2 regions of the Massilia sp. WG5 genome follow, and region 2 is predicted to be linked to the other one. Evidence: predicted binding sites of a transcription regulator. Region 2 holds the regulator's gene; the other holds the start of a gene.
The links. The regulator LexA, encoded in region 2, represses DNA repair genes until DNA is damaged. The targets are predictions, from matches to a motif close to ACTGTATNNNNATACAGT.
Positions count from the first base shown of each region.

Region 1: a site for LexA is predicted at 4,074-4,091, ahead of dinB (DNA polymerase IV). Genes of this name have one in related genera too.

Region 1 is NZ_CP012640.2:3,223,559-3,230,029, reverse strand. Features, by position in the region: gene AM586_RS14375 (S8 family peptidase) at 182-2,026, shown strand; gene AM586_RS14370 (S8 family serine peptidase) at 2,187-3,983, shown strand; gene dinB (DNA polymerase IV) at 4,092-5,168, shown strand; gene AM586_RS14360 (recombination-associated protein RdgC) at 5,258-6,154, shown strand; gene AM586_RS14355 (catalase) at 6,219-6,471, opposite strand, start outside.
Region 2 is NZ_CP012640.2:1,886,528-1,892,998, reverse strand. Features, by position in the region: gene purF (amidophosphoribosyltransferase) at 1-468, shown strand, start outside; gene AM586_RS08440 (cystathionine gamma-synthase family protein) at 517-1,764, shown strand; gene AM586_RS08435 (tetratricopeptide repeat protein) at 1,851-2,651, shown strand; gene AM586_RS08430 (tetratricopeptide repeat protein) at 2,736-3,491, shown strand; gene lexA (transcriptional repressor LexA) at 3,529-4,173, opposite strand; gene rpsF (30S ribosomal protein S6) at 4,446-4,829, shown strand; gene priB (primosomal replication protein N) at 4,863-5,156, shown strand; gene rpsR (30S ribosomal protein S18) at 5,194-5,484, shown strand; gene rplI (50S ribosomal protein L9) at 5,518-5,970, shown strand; gene AM586_RS08400 (replicative DNA helicase) at 6,080-6,471, shown strand, end outside.

The DNA of each region.
Region 1 (6,471 bases), 1.3 Mb from region 2:
CGAAATCAATTGTGAAATATCTACACTATTTCCGCCTTCGCGCTACTCTTCCGTGTCCCGCTTTCAGACGGGAAATCGACGTACAGAAACAGCGTCGATACAAAAGATCTCAGGCACTCGGCTGCATTGACGTGCTTGCGGAAAATCAAACTTTTGTGTTTTTCTATAAAAAGGAAGAAACATGAAGTCTCGGAAATCGATGTACCCGGCAGTCTTGAAACTGTGCGCAGCGACCGTCCTCGGCCTCGGCGCCGGCGCAGTATTCGCGGGCGCGCCCGCTGGTGCGGCAAGTGCAGCCTCCGCACAGGCTGCGGGCGTGAGCGACCAGACCGACCGCCTGATCGTCAAGTACAAGGACGAGGCCGGACCGGGCGCCAAGAGCACCGCCAAGGGCCTGACCCGCGCCGCCGCCTCGTCGCCGATGGCAGCCTCGCGCAAGGCCATGGTCGACCAGGTCGGCCGCAAGCGCGGCCTGACGATGAAGGAACTGCACACCATCGGTACCGGCGCCCGCGTGATCCAGATGAACCGCAAGCTCGCCGTGGCCGAGGCCGCCAAGCTCGCCGCCGACCTGATGGCCAGCGATTCCTCGGTCGAGTACGCCGAGCCGGACCGCATCATGAAGCCGATGTTCACGCCGAACGACCCGCTGTTTGCCCAGCAGTGGGACTACACCGACGTGACCGGCGGCATGCGCCTGCCGGCAGCCTGGGACAAATCGACCGGCGCCGGCATCCGCGTGGCCGTGATCGACACCGGCTACCGTCCGCACGTCGACCTGCAGGGCCAGATCCTGGCCGGCTATGACTTCATCGCCGATACCACCATCTCGAACGATGGCAACGGCCGCGACAGCGACGCCAGCGACCCGGGCGACTGGACCGCCGCGGGCCAGTGCGGCACCGGCTCGGCGGCCAGCAACTCGAGCTGGCACGGCACCCACGTGGCCGGCACCATCGCGGCGCTCACCAACAACGGCATCGGCGTGGCCGGCGTCGCCTACGGCGCCAAGGTCGTGCCGGTGCGCGTGCTGGGCCAGTGCGGCGGCTACACCTCGGACATCGCCGACGGCATCATCTGGGCCTCCGGCGGCACCGTCGCGGGCGTGACCAATATCGCGGCCCGCGCCCAGGTGATCAATATGTCGCTGGGCGGCGGCGGCGCCTGCGACACCACCACCCAGAACGCGATCAACGGCGCGCGCTCGCGCGGCACCGTGGTCGTGGTCGCGGCCGGCAACGAGAACCAGAATGCCAGCAACAGCAGCCCGGCCAACTGCTCGGGCGTGATCGCGGTGGCGGCCACCAATAAATCGGGCGGCAAGGCCTCGTACTCGAACTACGGCAGCATCGTCAGCGTGGCGGCGCCGGGCGGCGACAGCGGCGCGGCGATCCTGTCGACCCTGAACGCCGGCACCACCACCCCGGGCGCCGACAACTACGTCGGCTACATGGGCACCTCGATGGCCACCCCGCACGTGGCCGGCGTGGTCGCGCTGATGCTGGCGAAGAACCCGGCCCTCACTCCGGACGACGTCGCCGCCCGCCTGAAGTCGAGTGCGCGCGCCTTCCCGGCAACGTGCAGCGGCTGCGGCGCCGGTATCGTCGACGCCTCGGCGGCGGTCGATGCCGCCGCCGGCACCGGCACCGGCGGCACCGGCACGACGATCTCGGAAACCGAGTCGAACAACACGATCAGCACCGCCAACACGGTGTCGACCTCGGGCACCACGGTCAACGGCACCATGTCCAGCAGCACCGATACGGACTACTTCCTGGTGCAACTCCCGGCCGGCAAGACCCTGACCTCGACCCTGACGCCGAACTCGACCTCCGACTACGACCTGTACATCTACAACAGCGCCGGCACCCAGGTGACATCGAGCACCAACGGCGCCGGCTCGGTGGATTCGACAAGCGTGATCAATAACGGTACCACCACCGTGTCCGCTTACGTGCGCGTGGTGTACTACAGCGGCGGCACCGGTTCGACCAGCGGCAAGTACACCCTGAAGCTGAGCTGGTAAGTGGATTGTCTGTAAAGGAAAGTACTCTTAGGAACTAATTTCCTTTATCAATCAATTACTTATCAAAAATTTTTCTGTGGTGAAAACCCCTAAAGCGGCCCCAAGCGGGCCGCTTTTCGTTACGCTTCCCTGTTCAGTAAATTGGAAAGAGGAAGCAAGCATGACGCACCACAAGATGTCTCCCGTGTTGAAAATCTGCGCCGCAGCCCTCGTCGCCTTCGGCTCGCTGGCGGCCCATGCCGCGCCGTCGGATGCGCCACCAAGCAAGGTCATTACCCAGACCGACCGCCTGATCGTCAAGTACAAGGATGCGGTCGACAATTCAAAGGGCGCCGTGCCGCCGCGCGCCATGTCGGCTGCGCGCCAGGCCCTGCAGGCCCGTGCCGGCCAGCAGCTCGGCGCCACCATGCGCGCGCTGCGCGCGACCGCCACCGGCGCCAACGTGATGCAGCTCAGCCGCACGATGTCGCTGGACGAAGCCCGCACCCTGGCCGCCGAGCTGAAGACGCGCGATCCGGACGTCGAGTACGCGGAACCGGACCGCATCATGACGCCGCTGTACGTGCCGAACGATCCCATGTACAGCCAGCAGTGGCACTACTACGAAGCCAAGGCCGGCCTGAACCTGCCGGCCGCCTGGGACAAATCGACCGGCGCCGGCATCAACGTGGCCGTGATCGACACCGGCTACCGCCCGCACGCCGACCTGAGCGGCCAGATCCTGCCGGGCTATGACTTCATCGCCAGCGCCAGCATTGCCGGCGACGGCAACGGCCGCGACAGCGACGCCAGCGACGTCGGCGACAACACCGTTGCCGGCCAGTGCGGCGGCGGCATGCCGGCCCAGGACGAGGCATCGAGCTGGCACGGCACCCACGTGGCCGGCACCATCGCGGCCAGGACCGGCAACGGCGTCGGCGTGGCCGGCGTCGCCTTCGGCGCCAAGATCGTCCCGGTGCGCGTGCTGGGCAAGTGCGGCGGCTATACCTCGGACATCGCCGACGCCATCGTCTGGGCCTCCGGCGGCGCCGTCACCGGCGCCCCGGCCAATGCGAACAAGGCGCGCGTGCTGAACCTGTCGCTGGGCGGCAGCGGCGCCTGCGACACCACCACCCAGAACGCGATCAACAGCGCACGTTCGCGCGGCGCCGTGGTCGTGGTCGCGGCCGGCAACTCGAACACCAATGCGTCCAATTCGAACCCGGCCAATTGCGCCGGCGTGATCACGGTGGCGGCGGTGAACCGTAGCGGCGGCAAGGCCTCGTATTCGAACTACGGCACGGTGGTCGACGTGGCGGCGCCGGGCGGCGACAGCGGCGGCGCGATCCTGTCGACCTGGAACGCCGGCACCACCACCCCGGCGGGCGATAACTACGGCTACATGATGGGCACCTCGATGGCGACCCCGCACGTGGCCGGCGTGGCCGCCCTGATGCTGTCGAAGAACCCGAACCTGACCCCGGACGAAGTCGAAGCCAAGCTGAAAGCGACCGCACGCGCCTTCCCGGCGGCCTGCTCGGGTTGCGGCGCCGGCATCGTCGACGCGGCCGCGGCCGTGAACGCCGTGATGGCCACCGCGACGGTTACGGCCCCGACCCAGAGCGAGGTGGAGTCGAACAACTACATCTCGACTGCCAACGCGGTGAAGGTTTCCGGCACCGTGGTCACCGGCACCTTGTACGGCACGACCGACAACGATTATTTCGTCGTTCAGGTCCCGGCCGGCAAGACCCTGAGCGCGACCTTGACCATGGGCCCCAGCGGCAGCGGATCGGACTATGACCTGTATGCCTACAACAGCGGCGGCACCCAGCTGGCGCAGAGCACCAACGGTCCGGCGACGACGGACGCGGTATCGGTCACCAATACCGCGACCACCACGCAGCCGCGCTACATCCGCGTGCGCTACCACGCGGGCGGCTATGGCGCGACCTACCAGCTGAAGTTCACCTGGTAAGCGCTTCGATACGCTGATCAAGGCGCGCGGCGAAAGTTGCGCGCCTTTTTTGCGTGTTTCAGTCTTGCATCATTTCTGCTTTCCCTCGATACTGTATGCAATTACAGTATGAATGCTCCTATCCGCAAGATCATCCACTGCGATTGCGACTGTTTCTACGCATCCGTCGAGATGCGGGATGATCCGTCGCTGCGCGGCCGGCCGCTGGCGGTCGGGGGACGGGCGGACCAGCGCGGCGTGATCGCCACCTGCAACTACGAAGCGCGCCGCTACGGCATCCATTCGGCGATGGCCACCGGGCAGGCGATGAAGCTGTGCCCGGAACTGCGCCTGATCCCGCCGAACATGGAGAAGTACCGGATCGCGTCAACCCAGATCATGGACATCTACCGCGACTACACAGAACTCGTGGAACCGCTGTCGCTCGACGAGGCCTACCTGGACGTCACGGCATCGAAGCACTGCAAGGGCAGCGCGACCCTGATCGCGCAGGAGATCCGGCAGCGCATCTTCGAGACCGTCGGCATCACGGCGTCGGCCGGGGTGGCGCCCAGCAAGTTCGTGGCCAAGATCGCCAGCGACTGGAACAAGCCGGACGGCCTGTTCCTGGTGCGCCCGGATGAAGTCGACGCCTTCGTGGCGGCGCTGCCGGTCAAAAAACTGCATGGCGTCGGCAAGGTCACGGCCGCCAAGATGAACGGGCTGGGCGTGCAGACCTGCGCCGACCTGCGCAGCTGGAGCATGGCGAAGCTGCAAGAGCATTTCGGGTCCTTCGGCGCCCGCCTGCACGACCTGTGCCGCGGCATCGACTTTCGCGAAGTGAATCCGGTGCGCGAGCGCAAGTCGATCAGCACCGAGGAAACCTATACGCCGGACGTGCCGGACCTGCCCGCCTGCCTGGCCCTGTTGCCGGAACTGATGGAGCAGCTGCAGGGCAGGATCAGGCGCAACAATGCTGAAAAATTCATCAACAAGCTGTTCGTGAAACTGAAATTCAACGATTTCCAGCAGACGACGGTGGAGTGCGTCGGCTACGCGCCGAACCTGGCGATCTACACGCACCTGATGGAAACCGGCTGGCTGCGCGCCAGCCGCCCGGTGCGCCTGCTGGGCGTCGGCGTGCGCCTGGCCGACACCGAACAAGTCGAGCAGCTCAGTCTGTTTGACGAACGAGCAACACATTGAAAAAGCCTGCCCTGCCGGGTGAAAATTGCCGACCGGCAGCGTGTAGAATGTCGTTCCCCCGAAATTAGCTGGATAACCGAAAGCAAGGTATGTGGTTCAAGAATCTTCAGATCTACCGTCTGCCCGCACCGTGGGCATTTACCGCCGAACAAATGGAAGAAGCGCTGCAATCGCAGGCCTTCACGCCGGCCAGCAGCAATGAACTGCTGCGCCAGGGCTGGGATTCGCCGCGCGGCAACGGCAAGCTGGTCCACGAAGTGAACAAGCAGATGCTGATGATGCTCGGCACCGAGAAGAAGCTGCTGCCGGGTTCGGTGATCACCCAGGTGGCCAAGGCCCGTGCGGCCGAGCTGGAAGAGCAGCAGGGCTTCCCGCCGGGTAAGAAAGCGATGAAGGAATTGAAGGAACGCGTGGCCGACGAACTGCTGCCGCGCGCATTTTCGATCCGCAGCAATGTCTGGACCTGGATCGATCCGGTCAACGGCTGGCTGGTGATCGACGCCGCCAGCCCGTCCAAGGCCGACGACGTGATCAAGCTGCTGCTGAAGGCGGTCGACAAGCTGCCGCTGGAATCGCTGCGCGTACAAAGCTCGCCGGTGGCCGTGATGACCGGCTGGCTGGAATCGGACGAGGCGCCGTACAATTTCACGATCGACCAGGACACCGAGCTGCGCGCCACCGGCGAGAGCAAGGCCGCGGTCCGTTACGTGAAGCATTCGCTGGACCCGGAAGACATCCGCCGCCACATCGCCGCCGGCAAGCAGTGCACCCGCCTGGCCATGACCTGGAACAGCCGCGTCTCCTTCGTGCTGACCGAATCGCTGGCGGTCAAGGGCGTCAAGCCGCTCGACGTGATCAAGGAAAACGAAACCATCACCTACAGCGATGACGAGCGTTTCGATAACGACATCATGCTGATGACCGGTGAGCTGTCGAAGATGATGGCGGACCTGGTCGAGGCGCTGGGCGGGGAAGCCAAGGCGTAAGCACTACCCGTCGTTCCCGCTTCCAGCCCGTCGTCACCGCCTCCGCGGGGACGACGGGCTGAGTTCATTTCGCCGCGACTTCCTCCGACGTCGACGGCTCCTTCTCCCCGCCTGGGTGCTCCGGCACGCCGCCGGTATAAGTCGCCCCTTCGCGGTTCTGGTGCGGCGCCGGCTTGCCCGGCAGCGGCGGCAGGGCCCTGGCCTTCTCGAGGTCGATGCCGGCCACCTGCGCCACGCGGCGGCCGTAGTCCTCGTCGCAGTGCCACAGGTGCCACACCATGCGCAGCTGGATGATTTCCGGGCACTTCTTGAGGTCG
Region 2 (6,471 bases):
ATCGCCTCCGAATTCAAGGACAAGAACGTGCTGCTGGTCGACGACTCGATCGTGCGTGGCACCACCAGCCGCGAGATCGTGCAGATGGCGCGCGAAGCCGGCGCCCGCAAGGTGTTCTTCGCGTCGGCCGCGCCGCCGGTGCTGTACCCGAACGTGTACGGCATCGACATGCCGACCCGCGACGAGCTGATCGCCCACGACCGCACGGTGGAAGAGGTGTGCCGCGAGATCACCGCCGACCGCCTGGTCTACCAGGACCTGGACGCGCTGAAGAAGTCGATCATGGACGTCAATCCGGCGATCACCAGCGTCGAGGCGTCCTGCTTCGACGGCGTCTACATCACCGGCGACGTCACCCCGGCCTACCTCGACCAGCTCGAGCACCATCGCCACAAGTCGTCCGGCAAGTCTTCGGAGGACCTGGTGCGCACCCAGCTGAACCTGAACCCGCCGGTAGCGGCAGAGTAATCCTTGACCGGGCGCCGTGGCGCCCGTTTTCATTTGTACGATACGAACATGAGCGATACGAAGAACAACTACGGTTTCACGACCACCATCCTCCACAACGATCGCCGCAAGCCCATCGAGCATGGCTCGCTGCACAAGCCGGTCCATACCTCGGTGGCCTTCGGCTACGGCGACGCGCGCCAGCTGGCCTCGGTCTTCCAGGGCAAGGAGCCGGGCTTCCGCTACGGCCGCCAGGGCAACCCGACCGTGTCGGCGCTGGAAGACAAGATCAGCAAGATGGAAGACGGCGTGGCGACGCTGTGCTTCGGCACCGGCATGGCGGCGATCGGCGCGCTGGCGCAGGCGCTGTTGAAGGAGGGCGACCATGTCGTGTCCTCGTCCTTCCTGTTCGGTAACACCAACAGCCTGTGGAACACGGTGGCGGGGCAGGGGACCGAGGTGTCCTTCGTCGATGCGACCGATGTCGCCAACGTCCAAGCCGCGCTGCGCGACAATACCCGCCTGGTGTTCGTCGAGACCATCGCCAACCCGCGCACCCAGATCGCCGACCTGGCGCGGATCGGCGAGCTGTGCCGCGAGCGCGGCATCCTCTACGTGGTCGACAACACCATGACCACGCCCTGGCTGTTCCGCCCGAAGACGGTGGGCGCCGGCCTGGTGGTCAACTCGCTGACGAAGTCGATCGGCGGCCACGGCATGGCGCTCGGCGGCGCGCTGACCGACACCGGCCTGTTCGACTGGAGCGCCTATCCGAACATCGCCCCGAACTTCCGCAAGCAGCCGGCCAAGGCGCAGGGCATGGCCCAGCTGCGCGCCAAATCGCTGCGCGACTTCGGCGCCTCGCTGGCGCCGGAAGCGGCCCATCACATCGCCGTCGGCGCCGAGACGCTGGCCCTGCGCATGGACCGCACCTGCGCCAACGCGCTGGCGCTGGCGACCATGCTGGAAGCCGACGAGCGCGTCGCCGCGGTCCACTACCCGGGCCTGCCATCGCACCCGCAGCACGGCATCGCCACCGATCTGTTCCGCGCCTATGGTTCGCTGTTCAGCTTCGAGTTGAAGGAAGGCATCGACTGCTTCGATTACCTGAATCGCCTGCAGATCGCGGTCCCGGCATCCAACCTGGGCGATACGCGCACGCTGGTGATCCCGGTCGCGCACACGATCTTCTTCGAGATGGGGCCCGAGCGCCGCGCCAGCATGGGTATCGCCGAGTCGCTGATCCGGGTGTCGGTGGGTATCGAGGATACGCAGGACTTGCTGCGCGATTTTGGCGAAGCATTATCTGCGGAATAATAGAAGCCGCCTTATGCAAATCGGCTTGAGTTTATAGCAGTCTCTACATACTATGGGCTTTCATTGCCCAACATGTGGAGATTCAGATGAAAAAGTTATTCTGCGTATCTTTAATGCTGATTTCCGGCATTGCATTCGCCGACGATTTGAATGAAGCAAATAAGTTGTTGAATGCTAAGGATTATGGCCGGGCACTGCCAATCTATGCCCGGCTGGCCGAAGCAGGCAATGCAGAAGCACAATTTCGACTGGGGGAAATGTACTGGTTTGGCGACGGTACTTCTTCCGATCTGAAGAAGGCGGCGGCATGGTTCGAGAAATCGGCTGCGGCCGGCAACAAGGATGCGGCCGAATCGCTGCAATCCTTGAAGCGCCGCGAAACGCGCGGAAATGAAATCGTTTATTGGATGAAGGGCTATAAAGGCGAAGACCTGACTTCCGGTAAATACAATTGTGTCGCGCCCGATATTCCCGTTATTTCAAAAACCAATTCCGAAATCAAGAAAGTGACGGATGACGTTGCAGCGTGGCAGGCATGCTATAACGGCGCGGTGGCGAATATGCAGGGCATGACCCCGGTATTGAAGCACGTGCCCAAGGATGTGCTCGACATGATGACGCCGGCCGAGATCGAGCAGACCCAGTCGCACCTGGACCAGGTATTCGCCAGCGTGGCGCGCTCGATGGGCGATAACGCCTCCACCATCCTGGCCAAGCGCGACGCCTGGACCAACGCCACCAACGCGTATGTGGCGGATGCGAACAAGAAGACGGAAGAGGCAACGGCGCGCAACAAGCTGGAAATTGCGACCGGCCTGCGCCAGACCTACGAGTCGAACCAGTCGCTGGCCAATGCGCCGCGGGGCGCCAACCCGGCAAATCACTGAGCTTGCCCTTACATTTGAGTAATTGGCACATGCCGGTTCAGGCGATATGATGTGCCATTACTCAACTGTCTGGACCGATCGCACGTGAAGACTGTCGTTTTTTGCCTGAGCATGCTGTTGGCGGGAAGCTGCTACGCCGACGAGCTCGCAGCCGCCAACGCGGCATTTGCCAACAAGGACTTTCCGGCTGCCCTGCAGCGCTATACCAAACTGGCGAACGCCGGTAACGTCGAGGCCCAGCAGCACCTGGGCGAGATGTACTGGTATGGAGAAGCCGGCGCCGTCGACGAGGCCAAGGCCGAGGCCTGGTTCCGCAAGGCGGCCGCGAAGGGGAATCCGGTCGCCATCGCGTCGCTGGACGTGATGCGCCAGCGCACCGAACGCCGCGCCGACATCGACTACTGGGTCGACCGTTACGATGGCTCCGACCTGCAGGGCGGCCAGTACCGTTGCCCAACGCCGCACTTTCCCGCTGTCTCGAAACAGAACGACGAGATCGAACGGGTGTCAGCCAATATGACGAAGTGGCAGGATTGCTACAATGCCCAGGCGCGCGCCCTGAACGAGGCGTCGCCGCTGACCAAGCGCATCCCTGCCGATGTGGCGAAGCTGATCAATAAAGCGGAAATGGCGCGGGCGGAAAAGCGCTTGGCCGACGTGTATGCGAACCTGACCGAAAGCGCCCAGGTCAAGGCCAAGCTCGTGCTGGCGGACTTTGCCGCGTGGCGGGATGCCACCGATGCCTGGGTGAAGGAACACAACGACATCGTGAAGAGCACGCCGACCCTGGAACGCGAGCGTGAACTCGAGGACCGGCGCAAGAACCGCGTGAACAACTGAGCAACCGAGAAGCCGAGGCCTTGCCGGCCTCGACTTTCTAGTGCCAGGAGCGCAGCAGGCCGACGGCCAGGCCTTCGAGTGCGAACTCGTCGTTCTGCGGGTCGACCGTGATGACGGAGAATTCCGGGTTTTCCGGCAGCAGTTCGATGGTGCCGCCGTTCTTGCGGTAGCGCTTGACGGTGACTTCGTCGCCGATGCGGGCGACCACGATCTGGCCGTTCTTGGCCGAATCCACTTTCTTGACTGCCAGGAAGTCGCCATCGCAGATGCCGGCGTCGCGCATCGACCAGCCCTTCACCTTCAGCAGGAAGTCGGGCTTGCTCGAGAACATGGCCGGGTCGACCGAGTAGGTCGCTTCGACGTGTTCCTGGGCCAGGATGGGCGAACCCGCGGCGACGCGGCCGACCAGGGGCAGGGACATCAGCAGGGCGGCCGGGACGGCCGGCACCGCTGCGGGCTCGCTGGCGGCGGCGCCGACCAGGCGGATGCCGCGCGAAGTGCCCGGGGAGATTTCGATCGCGCCTTTGCGCGCCAGGGCTTGCAGGTGTTCCTCGGCGGCGTTGGCCGAGCGGAAACCAAGCTCCTGCGCGATTTCGGCGCGGGTCGGCGGAAAGCCGGTGTTGTCGATGGCTTCCTTGATCAGGTTGAGGATCTGTTCTTGCCGTGCGGTGAGCTTGAGCATGGTGTAGTGAGCTTGAGAGCTTGGAAGCTTAGGTGAGCGTGTGCGAGCAGGGCCCGATACCCTGTATTTTTGTACAGTATTGCGCCGGGCGCAAGGGGAATCCGTGGTTTTTGCCGGTTTTTTTTGCCTGGCGGGCACAGCCGATTCCTGCCGGACCGCACAAGGCGATTGAGCTCTTGACGTTTTTGCGGTTATAATGTCGGGCTTTCCCTTCCCACACTCGTCTTGACGCCGAGGTGGGCATTTGTTTAAACGTCCTTAAGGAGTGTTGCATGCGTCATTATGAAATCGTATTTATCGTCCACCCGGACCAGAGCGAGCAGGTCCCGGCGATGATCGAGCGCTACAAGACCACGGTCACCTCGCGCGGCGGTAACATCCACCGCGTCGAAGACTGGGGCCGCCGTCAAATGGCTTACCAGATCCAGAAGCTGCCGAAGGCACACTACATCTGCATGAACATCGAGTGCGACAACGAGACCCTGGTCGAGCTGGAAACCGCATTCAAATTCAATGATGCCGTGCTGCGTCATCTGACCGTCAAGATGAAGAAGGCCGAAACCGCACCGTCGCCGATGATGAAGTCGGTCCAGCGCGAAGACGCAGCCAAGAGCCACCGCGCCGAGCAGGCAGCTGCCCCGGCCGCAGCCGCTTAATTCTTAATCTTAAGAAAGAAGCGCGCACGGGCAGTGAACGAGCTGTTGCTGGTCGCAAGCATCGCGGAACGCGATACCCTGCGCTACACCCCGGCCGGCATTCCCATCGTCAGCGGCACCCTGCAACACGGGTCGCAGCAGACGGAGGCGGGGATCGCCAGGCAGGTCGAGTTCGAGATTTCCGCGCTTGCCGCGGGCGACATCTCGGCCCGGTTTGCCGATGCGGAACTGGGTGCGGTACACCGGTTCAAGGGATTCTTGGCCAGGAAGAACCGCAACAGCAAAGCCCTGGTGTTTCACATCATTGATTTCAGTGCCGCCGCGTAAGAATTCGCGGGCACACATTTAGATACAGGAGCCTCAAATGGCATTCGGTAAAAAGTTCGACAAAAACAAGGCCAAGGAAAAACTGAAGCGCAAACAGCAGAACCCGCTGTTCAAGCGCAAGAAATTCTGCCGCTTCACCGCTGCAGGCGTGGAACAGGTTGACTACAAAGACGTCGACACCCTGAAGGATTTCGTCCAGGAAAACGGCAAGATCATGCCGGCTCGCCTGACCGGCACCAAGGCGCACTACCAGCGCCAAGTGGATACCGCCATCAAGCGCGCCCGCTACCTGGCCCTGCTGCCGTACACCGACCTGCACAACGCTTAATCGTCGGTCACGACACGTATACTGGAGAATAATATGCAAGTCATCCTGCTGGAAAAAGTCGTCAACGTCGGTAACCTGGGCGACGTGGTCAAGGTCAAGGACGGTTACGCACGTAACTTCCTGATCCCGCAAAAAATGGCCCGCCGCGCTACCCAAGCCGCTGTGGCCGAATTCGAAGTCAAGCGCGCCGAACTGGAAAAGGCAGCCGCCGAGAAACTGGCAGCCGCACAAGGCCAGGGCGACAAGCTGAACGGCATGACCATCACCATCGCCCAGAAAGCCGGCGTGGACGGCCGTCTGTTCGGTTCCGTGACCAACTTCGACATCGCTGAAGCCCTGAGCAAGCAAGGTTTCGCCGTCGAGAAGGCCAACGTGCGCATGCCGACCGGCCCGCTGAAGACCACCGGCGAGCACCCGGTTGCCGTCGCTCTGCACACCGACGTCGTCGTTGACGTGACCGTCGCAGTCGTGGGCGAAGCTGCCTAAATCGTTCTGTTGCTAGAATGAGAAAAAAGCCGGGATCTCCCGGCTTTTTTATTTGAGGAAACTCACCAATCTTTTCAGCGCTTCGTGGCAAACGGGTATAATTCGCGCCATGAACACCCCAGCAGACCCGCAGATCGAGTCGCTCCGCATTCCCCCGCATTCCATCGAAGCAGAACAGTCCGTCATCGGCGGCCTGCTGCGCGATAATGCGGCGTGGGACCGTATTGCCGACTTCATGCATGCGGAGGACTTCTACCGCTACGACCACCGGATCATCTTCGAACAGATGGTCCGCCTGATCAATGCCGGCAAGCCTGCCGACGTGATCACCGTGTACGAGTCGCTCGTCCAGCTCGGCAAGGCCGAGGAAGTGGGCGGGCTGCAGTACCTCAACGCGATGGCGCAGAATACGCCATCTGCCGCCAACATCCGCCGTTACGCCGAGATCGTCCGCGACCGCGGCGTGCTGCGCCAGCTCATCACCGTCGCCGACGAAGTCTC